4 regions of the Peribacillus simplex NBRC 15720 genome follow, and region 2 is predicted to be linked to each of the others. Evidence: riboswitches for the same ligand, from Rfam matches in the RefSeq annotation. Region 2 holds a riboswitch; each other region holds the start of a gene.

Region 1 (4,197 bases), 1.7 Mb from region 2:
GAAAAGGCTAGGAGGGATTTATCTTGGATAAAGAAAAAATGACATTTTTGAAGGATACCGAATATGAAGGCAAGAACTCCGCTTTCTTAGACATCGACCGTTACATCAATGAAGGACTGGCTGGTGGAAATGTTTATTCAGCTGCTGACCTTCAAAACATTGAAGAAGCACATGATTTTTATGATGAAACAGATCCAAACGAAAATAAATAATAATGTTCGGAGCCTCCTTTAGGTGGCTCCTTTTTATAAAACTGCCAACTCTTCCTTTAGCCCGAACATTTCTTTATTAATTATTACATAAGCCTTTTCAAGATTAAGTAAATACTCTACTTTTTCATTTGAATTTTTTGCCTTCACATTAATTTCCTTGTTCAACCTTGCATAATTTTCACTTAAAGAAACCATTTCCTCCCCAGAAAAATTATACATAACCTGAGCTTTTAAAAAATCCGTATAGTACCTAACTGTTCCAAACATGCATTACACCTCTTTAAATTTTTTATAAAGAATACTTTTCTTTGTTCCATAGGAAGAAGAGTTCTCCTTATGATTTTGATAAAAGTCTACTATTAAATCGGATTCCTTCTTAAAAAATAAAAAAACAACTTCCCGATTAGAAGTTGTTAGAGTGCAAACGAAACGAAACATAACAAAAAATAAACATGAATTTTCCATTTTTCTAAAAATGAAAAACATGCTTTTGTCAATTTTCGCACTTAACACCTCCTATCCTCGTAGGCTTATGATGCTGTGCTAAAAATAGGCAGGTATCCTGGCTCATGATCATCGCTTTTCGAACCTTCCCATCCCCTTTTGCAGAAGACAGTGGCATTACTCGAATCGCTCTCATATACAGTTGCGGGACAGCGCCGGACTCTAACCGGACTTCCCTTTTAAGCAGACAATCCTCAAAAATATTGCCTGCACCTTTTTCTAGACGTATTTAATTTTCAGTTTAAATGTATCGAATTATCCATTAAATTACAATTTGTGCTACGGTGTTCAAAAAGAAATTTGCTTAGAACCTCTTCCATTACACAAAACCACTAATTAGTGTTTTGCTAGATTATCCTTATTAATCAATACTTTTTCTTTTAATATCGATGTAATGATATGCTCTGAATCCCATTCATGCCCAGATATCTCGATAAGGGGATAGCGGTTCGGTAAAACGACCTGCTGGATTTCATGAACGGTCAGTCCTTGAGAATGTAAGCGTAAAATTTCACCTTGGAGGTTTTCCAAATAATCGAGTTTTTTTCGAAACATTTCCTTCCCATCAGGCACATGCCCAGCATGGCAGCAAAACACTTCCCCGAAGTCATATTGAAGTAATTTTTTTATGGAATCGATGATGACCGGGACAGACTCTTCCCGTAAGACAAGCTTTGTTTTTGGCGTTACGAAAAGGTCTCCTGAAAAGAGCATGCCATTACTGTGATTCAAATACACCATATGGTCCTTCGCATGACCAGGTGTAAAAATCGGCTCCCACGTTTGGGTACGGGAATGAATGGCCTTCCCTAGCGGCTCAGCTTTAAAGGCGTCTCTCTTTCCCCAGAAAATTTTGCGATATTCAGGATATACAGCATCCTTTGCACAAACCTCAACCGACATCGGGTGAATGAAAAGCGGGACCTTTTTATGTTCCTGTATCCATGCAGCGCCCCCCGTATGGTCTTCATGATAGTGAGTCAGGGCCACTGAGTCGAAGTCTGAGGACTCATAGAATGGAATAAGCTCTTCCAATAAAATCTCTGCTCCAGTATCTATCAATAGGCCATCCGTTAAAAAGACATAAACACTCATCCCCGACTTGTTCCCGCCAGGAGTCCCTTGCACACAAACCACATCATTTACCGTCTTAATCTCTATCATTCAATCGCCTCCCCCATCATTGTACAACAATAGTTTCATCTTCCTTTTTTTAACTTTACTATAATAAATGTAGTACCACTTTACCTTTTTGACAAGGAAATATTGGAATAATTAACCTGGATGGAAATGCTGGATTATTACATAATAGCCCTTTTTCCACAAATCTTTTCAACGGACCGTACCAAATTTAACGACAAAAATCATCCCAAAATCACAGAAACGATTGACATTGTCGAATTTTACAAATAATATAGATTATATTATAAAACTTGAAATATTCTAAAATAATAATTTACTTATCAAGAGTGACGGAGGGATCAGGCCCTGTGATGTCCAGCAACCGCCCTTAGGGAACGGTGCCACTTCCTGCAGGATGATTGCATTCTGAAAGATAAGACGAGATATAATTTCGCTGCCTCTTTCTGAATGATAGAGGCAGCTTTTTTAATGTTTAAGGGGGAAAGCTCATGATTGAAATCCGTTCAGTCCGAAAGGAATACGTCTCGAAGAAAAACCGAGTTATCGGAGTGGATAACGTTTCTTTGACCATTAAAACAGGCGAAGTGTATGGAATTGTCGGCTACAGCGGAGCTGGAAAAAGCTCATTACTCCGCTGCTTGAATTTGCTTGAACGTCCGACAGGTGGAAATATCATCATCGACGGCATTGATTTAACATCTTTATCAAGTAAAGAGCTTCGTAAACAACGCCAAAAAATCGGAATGATATTCCAGCACTTTTCCCTGGTCAGTTCAAAAACCGTTTATGAAAATGTCGCTTTCGCCTTAAAGGCCGCGCATCGATCGAAGGATGCCATCAGGTTACGTGTATTGGAATTGTTGGAAATCGTAGGCCTCAGCGATAAGAAAGATGTTTATCCGGCACAGCTTAGCGGTGGACAGAAGCAGCGGGTCGGCATTGCTCGCGCCTTAGCGAATGATCCCACTGTACTATTATGTGATGAAGCGACTTCAGCCCTTGATCCAACAACTACAAAAGCGATTTTACAGTTATTGAAAAAGATAAGCAGTGAGCTTGGTATCACCATCGTGTTGATTACACATGAAATGGAAGTGGTCAAAGAACTATGCCACCGAGTCGCTGTCATGCAGGATGGCCGGGTAATTGAGGAAGGTCCCGTTTATGAAATATTTTCACAGCCTAAGCAGGAATTAACGAAGCAATTCATTAGCAGTGTACTGGATTTCGAACTCCCTTCGCACTTGATTGAAGAAAGTAAAGGTACGATTATTAAAATTCAATTCGAAGGGCATACCGCCGGTGAGTCGATTCTTTCGGATACTCTCCAATCCCATTCAGTAAAGGGTAATATTTTACACGGTAAAATTGAGTATATCCAGGATGTCCCTTTAGGCATTTTGATCATCGAGTTAATTGGCGATGCCGCCCAAATTCATTCGGCATTGGACTATATAAAAAATCGTTCCAGTTCTGTGGAGGTGTTAAAACATGTCACTGCTTGATCCCATCATCAATATTTTACCTGATCTTAATAAAGCCTTTCTTGAAACGATTTATATGGTCGGCGTTTCCCTTGCAGTAGCTCTGCTGATTGGTTTACCGCTTGGAGTATTGCTGTTTACGACAACCAGGAATTTATTTTTTGAAAATAGCATCGTGAACCGATCTCTCGGTTTCGCAGTCAATATTGTACGTTCAATCCCGTTCATCATTCTATTGGTCGCCCTCCTTCCTTTAACGGACCTTCTTACGGGATCGACGATAGGGCCAAGAGCGGCTTCTGTTTCCCTTTCCGTATCCGCAATACCTTTTTTTGCAAGGATCGTTGAATCGGCATTACGTGAAATAGACAGAGGAGTGATTGAAGCTGCAATTGCCGTAGGTGCCACTCCATGGATGATCATTAAGGATGTACTTCTTCCAGAGGCAAAACCGGGAATCATTCAAGGACTTACATTAACGACCATTTCGCTTATCGGTTACTCTGCAATGGCAGGGACAATCGGCGGAGGCGGAATTGGCGACCTGGCCATCCGGTACGGATATTACCGTTATGACAACACAGTCATGATCACGACGATCGTCGTGCTGATCTGCCTTGTGCAAATCATTCAAATGGTTGGTGACAAAGCCTCATACATAGTTAACAAACGATAGGATCAGTCATTTTTTCAATGATTCAATACATTTCATTACTCAGGAGGAATTTCAAATGAAGAAAATAGCTTCGTTATTATCAGTCTGTGCACTTGCCCTTGGCTTGGCAGCTTGCGGGAGCGATGATGCATCCCCAAAAACTGAAGACAAAAAAGAATTGAAGATCGGGGCGACTACC
Region 2 (4,197 bases):
TCATCACAATATGCAGCGCCATACCGCCAATTAGTGTAAATGATACACCCCATCGATCCGTACTATATCCGCCAAACTTTGATCCGATCAGGCTTGCGATACCGAATATAAGCAAGGCCGTGCTAAGTAGAGAGTCACTTATCCCTGATACGGATAGCAGGTAAGGGGATAGATAGGTATAAGCTATCGAGTATCCGCCAAGCCAGAAGAAGGTTATCGATAATCCAAGGGCAACTTTCCTTTTTTTAAGAAGGGCCAGCTGCCGGAGAAGTGGTACTGGTTTATCCCCTTTGGTAGGAGGAATGGTAAAGAATAAAACGATCATGGCAATCAGGCCGAATAGGGCGATTCCGCCAAAGACGGATTTCCACCCGAATGCATCCGTCATGATTCTTCCGAGAGGTACGCCAATGATAAGGGAAGCTGTAAACCCCATGACAACTGTCGCAATAGAACTTGCTTGTTTATCTGGCGGAGCAAGCTTAGCGGCAATATTCAGAGCGGTGACTACAACCAATCCTGCACCAAGTGCCATGATTATGCGTGCAAATACAAACGGTCCAAAGCCTGGTAATAGAAAGGCAAGCAGATTGGACACTATGAATAGTCCAAGGGAATACAACATTAATTTTCGTCTGTCTAAACTTGCTGTCAAAGCCATAAGAATGGGTGTACCGATTGCGTAGACAAGGGAGAAAATTGTAATGAGCTGTCCTGCGGCAGCAAGGGTCACTCCAAGAGAATCCGCAATCTTATCCAAAATTCCGGATATGATGAATTCGGATGTTCCTACTAAAAAACTGATTATCGCCAACATGTAAATTTTCCATGTATTAAGCAAAATAGATTCACTCCTCATTAATGATTATTAATTTTATATAAAGACATATCGTAATATGTTAATGTGTATGAATAAAAAAATAAACATATCGCGAAATATCGAACTGTTAGGGAGAAAAATGAACCCAACCCTCTAAGGTACGGATCAGGTTCATTTTCATACTTCTTCTTTCAAGAAATCAGTAATTTTTGAGATTGCATCTTCATCTCGTTTGTAATACGTAAACTTTCCTATCCGCTCCGTTTTAATCAATCCTGCTCTAAGAAGCATCGAGAGGTATTGAGAGGCCGTGGACTGGGTCATGTTTAATTTTTCCGTAATCTGACTAACGCAAACGCCGGTTTCCTTCATGTCTATTCCCTCATGAGGGGTGAAGTGGAGTTCAGGCGCCTTGAGCCATTGTAAGATTTGCAACCTGGATTCATTGGATAATGCTTTAAATATCTCGATTGTTTTCATACATTTCATTATATCGAGAATTATCGATATGTCAAATGATTTTAACATTCATCTTTAGTTTCATAAATAGCAAAACTTGATACCGTTATTCAAAGGAGTCAGTAAAGGAATGGAAATGTATTATTGCAAGAACCTAATCGGCTCCCTAATAAGTGCTGCCGATTAGGTTATTCGAATCCTGTAAATCAGAATTAAAGTCTCCGGAAAAAAATCATTCCCATATTTCTTTTGCTACATCAACGACGAATTTCAGCTTTTCCCATTGCTGTTCTTCCGTTAGCTTGTTGCCGTGATGGGTAGAGGCGAAGCCGCATTGCGGGCTTAAGCATAATTGCTCGAGAGGAACGAAGTGCGAGGCTTCTTTAATGCGTGCCTTAACAGCTTCCTTGTTTTCGATTTCTCCATCTTTTGAAGTGACGACTCCTAGGACGACACGGGCTCCGCCATTTGGTATGTATTCCAATGGTTTGAAGTCCCCTGAGCGTTGATCGTCGTATTCCAAGAAGAATCCATCGACTTTTTCTTTTGCCAATAAAGTTGGGGCGATACGGGCATAACTTCCTTCGAACGCCCATGTCGACTGGTAGTTTCCACGACATAGATGTGTAGTGACGACAAGGTCTTCTGGTTTGCCTTCCAATGCGCCATTAATGACTCGAAGTGCTAGATCAATTAATTGTTCCCTCGTATATTTTCCATCTTTGAACTGGAAATCTGGAGCTGAAAGTCTGGCAATATATACATCATCCAATTGAAGATAACGCACACCTGCTTCATAAAATGCTTTCAAAGCATGCTGATAGGCTTTGATGATATCATTTGCATAGTCTTCAATATCAGGGTAGATGTCTTCATTATGAATGCCAGCAGCAAATAATTGATTCGGACTGGGAATCGTTTGCTTGGCAACGGCACGTCCGTTCACGATTTTGTTTAATTCAATGAAATCACGAATGAAGGGATGTTCAGGATTGAATGAAACCTTCCCGGTATTGCGAACGTTATATCTCTCTGTTTCCACACCATCGAATGTGAGACCTTTTTCAGTCACATATCCCTCGATGCCATTTAAATGTTCGAGGAAGTCAAAGTGCCACCATGTTCGTCTGAACTCACCGTCCGTAACGGCCTCTAATCCAACTTCAATTTGTTTATCGACAATCCGATTGATCTCTTCGGTTTCAACTTCACGAAGCCGCTCTGCTGAAAGGGTACCTTCCCTAAATTGCTTTCTGGCAATATGTAAACGTTCCGGTCTTAATAAACTTCCGACGTGATCGGCCCTGAATGGTGCTTTCGTTAATGTGATTGACATGTTGTATTCCTTCTTTCCTTTTAAAAATAAAAAACCTCTTCTTAAAAATAAGAAGAGGTGTTGGCAACAAAGCTATATACTCTTCTTATCTTCAAGTTTTTACACTTCTGGAATTAGCACAGTACATGAATAGTCTGTTGCTGAGGTATCATAGGGCCAGTCCCTCCACCTCTCTGGATAAGAGTTGTCTATTAAATTAAGTATGACTATACAGGTAGTTTGTACAAAGGACAAGCGTTGAAGGTGGAAGATTTTGAATATACCAATTATTAATTTGGGCAGAAAATGTTAACTGCATCGGGGAACCCGGCATATGCTATAACCGACATTTCATATGCATGGCAGGAGGGGAATGCGAGGATGAGTACATTCAGTCCATTCAAAAATGGCATACCGATATCGGTAACAGAAGCCATGATAGAGAGAATTGTAAAAATGAAATCAGATGGTCACGATATTAAAGTCGAGATTACGCCAAAGCATATCGTGCTTTCCGGAACGATGGATGTGAAAAAAATGATGTTTAAGAAAAACGTAGCTTTCCGGATTACATTAAAACCGGTACACGTCGAAAATAGAACGATTTCATTTGGATTAGTGGAAATGGAACCAATTGACAGGAATTTCATCAACCAAAGGATATTTAACAGACCGCCGTTTTTTGAATTTGAAAATAGAACGATCAAAATGAATGTTAATGCTTGGAACATCGTGAGAATAATTCCGGTGGGCACAATTAAATCGTATGAACTTGTCGAAGGTGCATTGAAAATGAAACTTTCTTTATGATTTAAGGGGATATTTTACATACATCCTTAACTGCAATCTATAAAGGGAGTGCCAGGTATGTTAGTGTTATGGTGACATTGGACATGAAAAAAAATGTGTTTGATAAATCAAGCTCTTTAAAATATACTAAATGACTTGAAGTTTTGAGTTTTTCTGGGAATGAGGAGGATAATAATGGATCAGAAGATTTTGCCTGCTTCAGCAAGCATGAAGGATTTCGAAAGATTTCTAGAAAGTTCCTATGAAATAGGTGTGTTTCTTGATTTGCATATATCACAATTGAAAAATGTAAGTATGATGGCAAAGCAGCATAATAAGAAAATGATTTATCATGTCGATTTGATTCATGGCATAAGAAGTGATGAGTACGCGACAGAGTTTATTTGTCAGGAGTATAATCCCTATGGGCTGATTTCGACTAAATCAAGCGTTATATTGAAAGCGAAGCAAAAAGGGGTCATTGCCATCCAGCGAATCTTTTTAATAGACTCACATGCGCTTGAGAAAAGTTATAAGCTGGTGCAGAAAACCAAGCCGGATTATATCGAAGTATTGCCGGGCGCCATGCCATGGATGATAAAAGAAGTGAAGGAACGATTGCAGACACCCATTTTTGCAGGTGGACTCATACGTACTTCGGATGAAGTCCTGAACGCCCTTGATGCTGGAGCGTCGTCAATCACCACTTCCAAAACTGAATTATGGGATATCGTCTGATAGGGACGAATTGAAAAAAATTACAGAAAAATAGATTAATTTTTCACAAAATATTGACAGCGTTTTCATAACCTAG
Region 3 (4,197 bases), 130 kb from region 2:
AGCGTTCGAGCAAATGGTCCATCGTTTCTTTCGTTTCTTCTGGTTCCGTTACTTGTTGCACGAAACGCTTCGTCATTTGTTCTTTAGGATTCTTGAAAACATCAAGGACAGGACCCTGTTCAACAACTTGCCCGCTTTCCATCACTGCGACGCGATGACAGATTTTACGTATTACATGCATTTCATGTGTTATCAAAACGATCGTCAATCCCAGGCGCTGATTGATGTCAACAAGCAATTCGAGTATTGAGTCGGTAGTCTGTGGATCCAATGCAGAAGTCGCTTCATCACAAAGCAGCACTTTAGGATCATTTGCCAGAGCCCTGGCTATCCCCACCCTTTGCTTCTGCCCTCCGCTTAATTGTGAAGGATAGGCCTTTTCCCTGCCTTCCAGTCCGACTAACTTGATCAATTCGTTCACACGCTTGGTTCGTTCAGTTTTAGAAACTCCTGCAATTTCCAATGGGAAAGAAATATTCTCCTGAACGGTCCTTGACCATAATAAATTGAAATGCTGGAAAATCATGCTGATTTCTTGACGGGCCTTACGGAGCTGAGCCCCTTTAATTTTTGAAATTTCCTTCTCAGCCACCACAACGGATCCCTCTGTGGGTGTTTCCAATCCATTGAGCATTCTGATCAAAGTACTTTTCCCCGCACCACTGTAACCGATGATACCGAAAATCTCGCCTTTATTTATTTCAACATTCACATTATTTACAGCCTTGATCGTCTCACTGTTTCCTTTTCCTGTACGGAACAGTTTACTGACTTTCGTCAATGTAATCATTAATCCTCACCTCTTTTATCCAATAAAACCTATGAACTTAGTTAATTTCTCTACATTATTAATTTGTTTCCACTACCATTTTTTCTGTTCATACAAAAGTTTTCCCCAATTAAAATAGAAAAAACCTTTCTGCATGAGCAGAAAGGCAGGTGAAGAAACAGGCCTTCCTCTCATCTTCCAAAGTGATTAAACTTTGTGTGAATTGGCACCTTTCCAAGGAAATCTCCTTGTCGGTTGCCGGGTTTCATCGGGCACATCCCTCCACCTCTCTTGATAAGAGCTAATATATAGAATATTTTGTACATCATTAAGTTCTTTAGTATGGTGAAATTTTATCATAGATAAAAAAGGAGCGCAATGTATATTATTTCTAGTACAAGAATGAACAGGAACTTTGCTTAAACCGTTTTGGAAGACAAGGAGACGATATTCGTCGCTTTTTCAATGGCCTGCTCCAAATCTTCTATTAAATCGGCTACATTTTCAATCCCAATGGATAAACGGACTTGATCAGCACTCACACCCGCTTTCGCAAGCCCCGCCTCATTCAATTGTTGATGGGTCGTACTGGCTGGGTGAATGATCAAGCTCTTCGCATCCCCTACATTCGCTACATGGGACCATAATTCCACCGAATTGATAAGTTTTGCCCCAGCTTCGCGATTACCTTGAATTCCAAATGTAACGACCGATCCAGCTCCCTTTGGCAAATATTTATCCGCAAGGGCTTTATCGGGATGATCCTCATCACCAGGATGTGAAACCCAGGTCACGGCAGGGTGGTTTTTTAAATACTTAATGACAGACTTGGTGTTTGATATATGTTCTTTCATCCTTACATGCAGCGTTTCAAGTCCAAGCGTAAACTGGAATGCACTTTGGGCACTTAGCGCAGGGCCTAAATCACGAAGTAACTGGACTCGGGCTTTCGTTATGAATGCGGCAGGTCCAATTGCCTCGGCGTATACCAGACCATCGTAACTTGGGTCAGGCTCCGTGAAGCCAGGGTAGTTTGGCGAGTTCCAATCGAACTTCCCTCCATCCACGATGACACCGCCCAGCGTCGTTCCATTTCCCAGAAGCCATTTTGTAGCAGAATGGATGACAATATCCGCTCCAAAATCAATTGGTCTGCATAGATATGGTGTCGCGAAGGTATTATCAATGATTAAAGGTATGCCTGCATCATGGGCGATTTCCGCTACCGCTTCAATATCGAGCACCCTCAAACTTGGATTTCCGATCGTTTCAGCAAAAATGGCTTTAGTTCTTGGCGTAATTGCCCTTTTGAAATTTTCAGGGTCATCGGGAGAAACGAACTTCACTTTTATTCCATATTTAGGAAGAGTATTTTCAAAAAGGTTATACGTACCGCCATATAATGTAGAGGCTGAAACAATCTCATCCCCTGCAGCGGCAATATTCAGGATTGAAAGTGAGATGGCAGCCATTCCGCTTGATGCTGCCAATCCACCGATACCGCCTTCCAATAAGGCCATTCTTTCCTCAAAAACGCTTACCGTGGGATTATGGAGTCGTGTATATATATATCCATTCTCCTTTAGGCCAAATAAATTCGCTGCATGGTCGGTGTCTTTGAACAAGTATGCATTGCTTTGGTAGATAGGAACTGCACGGGCACCTGTTTCATCAGTTTGCAGACCGCCATGAACACTCAATGTTTCGAAACGCAACTTTTTCTCTAACATATGTTTTCTCCTCTTTTTCTATGGATTTAGTTAGAATTATATGAAATCTGGCCTTTTATAAACAAAAAAACCACTTCAATAAGAAGAGGTTTCAAGAACACACCTCATCTACCAGAGCCAACACTCTGCTGGAATTAGCACCGTATATAAATTTATACCGGTTGCCGGGCTTCGTCGGGCCAGTCCCTCCGCCACTCTTGATAAGAACTATTAAATTCTGCCGTTACTTAATTCAAAATATAGCATTTTAGAATAAATCAGTCAATGAATTGTTAGAATATTCTTTGTTTAATTTCAATCTCGCATTCAAATCTCCGCAACAAAGAAACCAACCACTGTTCTGATTGGTTTCTTAGCTGATTTCCTTAAGCAATCCGTACAAATAGGGAACGGATTGAAAGGCATATATTTTTTTGTGCAGCTGTCCTTCTTTGAAAAGCAATAAACATGGAACACTTTCGATTTCATATGATTCGGCAATTCCTTGGATATAGTTCATATTCATTTTGCCTGCCTTCAATTCCGGGAAAAGCTCCAAGGATATCGTCAGCATCTTGGAGGCAACCTGACAGGTGCCGCATAAAGGCGTATATAAATATAAGCAAAAGGTTTCCCCATTTTCAACAGCAAGCTTACACTCTTCTTCTTTCCATTCCTGCATCAATTAGTCGTTCACCCTTTGACTTAAAAATTTCATTTTCACATTCATATTGGCAGATATAAGCACAGTTGCGATATGATGTTCTGGTGAGCTTTCCACTTCTTTGTACATTTTATTAATATACAGGTGGTTCGCTTCCGGCATTTCCCTTCGGAATTGCTTTCGCAGCTTTTCTCCTGATTCATCTGCGTCAAAAAGGAGATAAACATCACGGTCCATCAATTCATCCACTAATTCATCCAGCTTAGTTAATGATATGGTTCCATTCGTACATCTTATTTCCACATCTTCATTTAAAACGGAGGCAACTTTTCTTCTATCGGAACTGCCTTCTACAATGATCACTTTATCGAATTCGCCCCACTCCATGTCATCACTCCATCTCACGAATTATGTGCGCAACTGCCACTGTACAAAATGAAAAGAGAGCAGGCCTTTTCAGTCCCCCTCTCCTTCTTTTTTAACCGTTGATTAAACTCTCATATTCTTCAGCACTCATCAGGTTTTCAATATCACTGCTATTAGATGGTTCAAGCACGACCATCCATGCCTTTTCATAAGGAGACTCATTTACATATTCAGGGTTGTCACTTAAATCTTCGTTTACTTCTACAACCTTGCCACTGATAGGAGCATAAAGCTCAGAAACGGTCTTAACGGATTCAACGCTTCCAAATGGTTCGTTCGCTTTCAATTCATCGCCGATTTCCGGAAGCTCAACGAATACGATGTCCCCAAGCTCGGATTGTGCGAAAGCTGTAATTCCAATGCGCACTGTTCCATCTTCCGTTTTGACCCATTCATGTTCTTTAGTGTAACGAAGTTCTTTTGGTGTTGTTGTCATTATTAACCCTCCATATGTACAGCTTATTTTATCTATACCATTATAAGGTAGATTGTTTGTTTAAGTAAGGAATTAACCAAATATTTTGTGAAATTTTAGTTCCAAACCTGTTCGAATTGCTCTTCTTTGAAACCTACCGTCACTTTGGTGCCATCCGTAACAATCGGCCTTTTCAGAAGCATGCCATCTGTGG
Region 4 (4,197 bases), 1.7 Mb from region 2:
TTCCTCCTGTTCCCGATACTTATGATCTCAGTATTTGTTGATTCCATTATTTTAACACGTGGAAACACCCTCCCTAATACCAGAGGGAGGGCACTTATATGCAATTATTTATTAACCATGTTAGCAGGATCTACCCATGCTTTGAATTCATCTTCCGTCAGGAACTCCAATTTCAACGCCGCTTCTTTTAACGTAGAGTTGTCCTTGAATGCTGTTTTGGCGATCTTGGCTGCTTTTTCATAACCAATATGCGGGTTCAATGCTGTTACCAACATAAGGGAACGTTCTACATTTTCTTTGATTTTATCTTCATTTGCAGTGATGCCAACCGCACAATTATTGTTGAATGAATGAATGCCTTCCGTCAATAATTTGACCGTTTGCAGGAAGTTATAGATGATGACTGGTTTGAATACATTCAATTCAAAGTTACCTTGGCTAGCTGCAAAGCCAATTGTAGCATCGTTACCCACGATTTGTGTTGCAATCATGGTAAGCGCTTCACTTTGTGTTGGATTGACTTTACCTGGCATGATGGAGCTGCCTGGCTCGTTTTCCGGAATGGCTATTTCGCCGATTCCGCTTCTAGGACCACTTGCCAGCCATCTGACATCGTTCGCAATTTTCATTAAATCGGCTGCCAATGCTTTTAAAGCACCGTGTGCGTAGACGATTTCGTTATGGCTTGTCAATGCATGAAACTTATTATCAGATGTGACAAAAGGATGTCCTGTATCCGCTGCAATTTGTTTGGCAGAAAGTCCCGGGAATTCTTTTTTTGTATTGATTCCGGTTCCTACAGCCGTTCCGCCTAGTGCAAGGTTCAATAATTTTTGGCTGCTTTCCTCAATCATCGCTAGATCTTTGTCGAGCATCGCTTTCCAACCGGAAATTTCTTGTCCTAATGTTAATGGTGTAGCATCTTGAAGATGTGTCCGGCCAATTTTCACGACATCCCAAAATTCTTTTTCTTTTGTATCGAATGTAGCACGAAGAGCTTTGATGGCAGGGACCAATTTTTCAGCGACTTCCATAAAGGCAGCAATATGCATGGCGGTCGGGAAAGTATCATTGGAGCTTTGTGCCTTGTTAACATCATCATTTGGGTGAAGGGTTTCCGATTCACCATTTTCTTTCAACCATTCATTCCCTTTGTTAGCGACCACTTCATTCACGTTCATATTACTTTGCGTGCCGCTTCCCGTTTGCCAAACTACAAGCGGGAAATGATCATTTAGTGTACCTTCAAGGATTTCGCCGCAAATCTTGACGATGGCATTCTTTTTAACTTCCGAAAGATCACCAAGATCATAGTTCACCTTTGCCGCAGCTTGTTTAACGTATGCAAATGCACGAACTAATTCAATCGGCATTTTTTCGTTACCGATTTTGAAATTGTTACGGCTTCTCTCAGTTTGTGCTCCCCAATATTTATCAGCAGGAACTTTCACTTCACCCATCGTATCTCGTTCGATTCTGTATTCCATGTGTTCTCCTCCTATGTTTGCACTATTCATTGAAGACCTTTTGCATATGAAATGAATAATGTTGTATTATTCTTTCTCTCCATACATTGTACAAACTTTATTATTTTAAAGCAAAAATATCCGGCTGACCCTTCCCATTTTTCTGAAAAACCCATGATTCTTCCTGTTTATATGAAAATTCGGATATTTTTTTTAGACACATAAAGTGTTGACACCGCTAGGCTCCACTTGACCTAGTCATGAACATCAAAGCATGATCCACCCAAAATGTTCTTGACAGTATTTTGTATATATAGTAAATTCAAAAGAAATTGAATAATCTAAACTCTTATCGAGAGAGGTAGAGGGAATGGCCCGATGACACCTCAGCAACCTTCATTTGTTTCAAACCAATGAAAAGGTGCTAATTCCACAAGTTTGTGAACTTGGAAGATAAGAAGAATGACTCGTCCCTACTTAATCAAAGTCTTCTTCTTAAAGAAGACTTTTTTTTATTTTATATAACTCAAAGGAGCAGTGAAAACCATGTACAAAACTGAAACATATCTTGCTCAATTAGGAAATCGCAGCGAAACGGCGACAGGAACAGTCAATCCGCCGGTATACTTTTCAACAGCTTTTCGTCACGAAGGAATTGGCCAATCGACGGGATTCGACTACACAAGGACAGGTAATCCTACACGCCAACTATTGGAGCGATCCATCGCCGATCTGGAAAAAGGGGACCAAGGTTATGCCTGCAGTTCAGGAATGGCCGCCATTTCCACTATACTCGCCCTTTTTAAATCTGGTGATGCATGGATTGTCAGCGAAGATCTTTATGGCGGTACATATCGTCTGTTAGAACAAGGTTTTAAAAAATGGGGGTTGCAGTGTGACTATGTAAACACTTGTTGTTTGGAGGATATCGAAAAAGCTATCACTCCTCACACGAAAGCCATCTTCATCGAAACTCCCACTAACCCTCTTATGCAGCAAACGGACATTAGCGCCGTTGCCGCATTGGCCAAACGATATAATTTATTGTTAATCGTTGATAACACTTTTTACACGCCTCTAATTCAACAACCCATCCTGCTTGGAGCGGATATTGTGATTCACAGTGCAACCAAGTATCTCGGTGGTCATAATGATGTGCTCGCCGGACTGATCGTTGCTAGCGGCGCTGAATTATGTGATGCACTTGCCTTCCATCATAATGGTACTGGAGCTGTCTTGAGCCCATTTGATTCTTGGCTGTTGATGCGCGGAATGAAAACCCTGGCATTGCGGATGGAGCGTCATGAAAAGAATGCCAAGATACTTGTAGATTACTTATCGGAACATGATTGTGTTACAGACGTATTGTATCCCGGCAGAGGAGGCATGATTTCATTCCGTATCATTGATGAAGCGGCGGTAAACCCATTTTTACAATCGCTCTCATTAATCTCTTTTGCAGAAAGCCTTGGAGGGGTTGAAAGCTTCATCACCTATCCTGCCACACAAACACATGCCGATATTCCGCTTGAAGTCAGAACGGCAAATGGTGTTTGTAATCGCCTGCTCCGCTTCTCCGTTGGCATCGAGGATAGCGATGATTTGATTGGTGACTTACAGCAAGCATTCGCACAGGTAAAAAGGGAGGCACTACGATGACAGATCATGACTTTAGCTTTGAAACCAAATTACTTCATAATCAACATAAATTCGATCCGGCAACGGGCGGCGTGAGCGTCCCCATTCAGCACGCATCGACTTTCCATCAATCCGATATCGATCAATTCGGCAAATATGATTACAGCAGAAGCGGGAACCCAACTCGCGAGGCACTTGAAGACATCATTGCCGAACTTGAGGACGGCACCCATGGCTTTGCTTTTTCATCAGGAATGGCTGCCATTTCTACAGCTTTCCTGCTATTGTCTGCCGGGGATCATATCGTCATTTCCGAAGATGTTTATGGCGGAACGTTCAGGATGGTCACAAGCGTATTGTCGCGTTTCAATATTGAGCATACCTTCGTTGACATGACGGACCTTGAAAGCGTCAAAGCGGCCGTTCAGCCAAATACCAGGGCCATATACATCGAAACGCCTTCAAATCCGTTACTTAAAGTGACCGATATTCAAGCCGTATGTGATATCGCAAAAAAAGCCGGCGCCTTAAGTTTTGTTGATAATACATTCTTGACGCCAGCATTGCAAAAACCACTGAATCTGGGCGCTGATGTTGTCCTTCATAGCGCGACGAAGTTTTTATCCGGACACAGTGATGTGGTAGCTGGGCTTGCGGTCGTAAAAGATCCGGAATTAGCAGTAAGACTCGGTTCCCTTCAAAACTCCTTTGGAGCGGTTCTTGGTGTCCAGGACGCCTGGCTTGTAATGAGAGGTCTGAAAACCTTGTCAGTTAGAATGGAACATTCACAAAAAGGGGCAGAAAAGATTGCAGCCTACTTAAAGGAACAGCCCTTGGTGAAAAAAGTGTATTATCCCGGCCTAGCTGATCATCCACAGCACGCCATCCAGAAAGGCCAGTCACTTGGAGCAGGGGCGGTCCTATCATTTGAATTGGAAAGTGAGGAAGTCTTCCGTTCTTTCGTTAACACTGTCGAACTCCCTGTTTTTGCCGTAAGCCTTGGAGCGGTCGAATCTATATTATCCTACCCGGCCAAAATGTCCCATGCTGCAATGCCTGCTGATGAAAGGGAAAAGCGAGGCATCACGAACAG

The links. Region 2 has a riboswitch for S-adenosylmethionine ahead of BS1321_RS15025 (5-methyltetrahydropteroyltriglutamate--homocysteine S-methyltransferase). Riboswitches for the same ligand answer to the same signal wherever they lie in the genome.
Region 1: another riboswitch for S-adenosylmethionine. It lies ahead of BS1321_RS06775 (methionine ABC transporter ATP-binding protein); the one in region 2 lies ahead of BS1321_RS15025 (5-methyltetrahydropteroyltriglutamate--homocysteine S-methyltransferase).
Region 3: another riboswitch for S-adenosylmethionine. It lies ahead of BS1321_RS14340 (O-acetylhomoserine aminocarboxypropyltransferase/cysteine synthase family protein); the one in region 2 lies ahead of BS1321_RS15025 (5-methyltetrahydropteroyltriglutamate--homocysteine S-methyltransferase).
Region 4: another riboswitch for S-adenosylmethionine. It lies ahead of BS1321_RS06820 (methionine biosynthesis PLP-dependent protein); the one in region 2 lies ahead of BS1321_RS15025 (5-methyltetrahydropteroyltriglutamate--homocysteine S-methyltransferase).

Annotation. Positions count from the first base shown of each region.
Region 1 is NZ_CP017704.1:1,426,809-1,431,005, forward strand. Features, by position in the region: gene BS1321_RS06755 (hypothetical protein) at 24-212, shown strand; gene BS1321_RS06760 (hypothetical protein) at 246-479, opposite strand; cobalamin riboswitch at 748-948, opposite strand; gene BS1321_RS06770 (MBL fold metallo-hydrolase) at 1,053-1,880, opposite strand; SAM riboswitch class I at 2,174-2,278, shown strand; gene BS1321_RS06775 (methionine ABC transporter ATP-binding protein) at 2,348-3,364, shown strand; gene BS1321_RS06780 (methionine ABC transporter permease) at 3,351-4,019, shown strand; gene BS1321_RS06785 (MetQ/NlpA family ABC transporter substrate-binding protein) at 4,075-4,197, shown strand, end outside.
Region 2 is NZ_CP017704.1:3,132,359-3,136,555, forward strand. Features, by position in the region: gene BS1321_RS15015 (MFS transporter) at 1-841, opposite strand, end outside; gene BS1321_RS15020 (ArsR/SmtB family transcription factor) at 998-1,300, opposite strand; gene BS1321_RS15025 (5-methyltetrahydropteroyltriglutamate--homocysteine S-methyltransferase) at 1,512-2,615, opposite strand; SAM riboswitch class I at 2,698-2,799, opposite strand; gene BS1321_RS15030 (hypothetical protein) at 2,976-3,404, shown strand; gene BS1321_RS15035 (glycerol-3-phosphate responsive antiterminator) at 3,579-4,121, shown strand.
Region 3 is NZ_CP017704.1:3,003,969-3,008,165, reverse strand. Features, by position in the region: gene BS1321_RS14345 (methionine ABC transporter ATP-binding protein) at 1-790, opposite strand, end outside; SAM riboswitch class I at 958-1,070, opposite strand; gene BS1321_RS14340 (O-acetylhomoserine aminocarboxypropyltransferase/cysteine synthase family protein) at 1,189-2,499, opposite strand; SAM riboswitch class I at 2,601-2,706, opposite strand; gene BS1321_RS14335 (thioredoxin family protein) at 2,852-3,160, opposite strand; gene BS1321_RS14330 (toprim domain-containing protein) at 3,164-3,529, opposite strand; gene gcvH (glycine cleavage system protein GcvH) at 3,621-4,004, opposite strand; gene BS1321_RS14320 (arsenate reductase family protein) at 4,100-4,197, opposite strand, start outside.
Region 4 is NZ_CP017704.1:1,436,694-1,440,890, forward strand. Features, by position in the region: gene fumC (class II fumarate hydratase) at 105-1,487, opposite strand; SAM riboswitch class I at 1,813-1,926, shown strand; gene BS1321_RS06820 (methionine biosynthesis PLP-dependent protein) at 2,013-3,125, shown strand; gene metC (cystathionine beta-lyase) at 3,122-4,197, shown strand, end outside.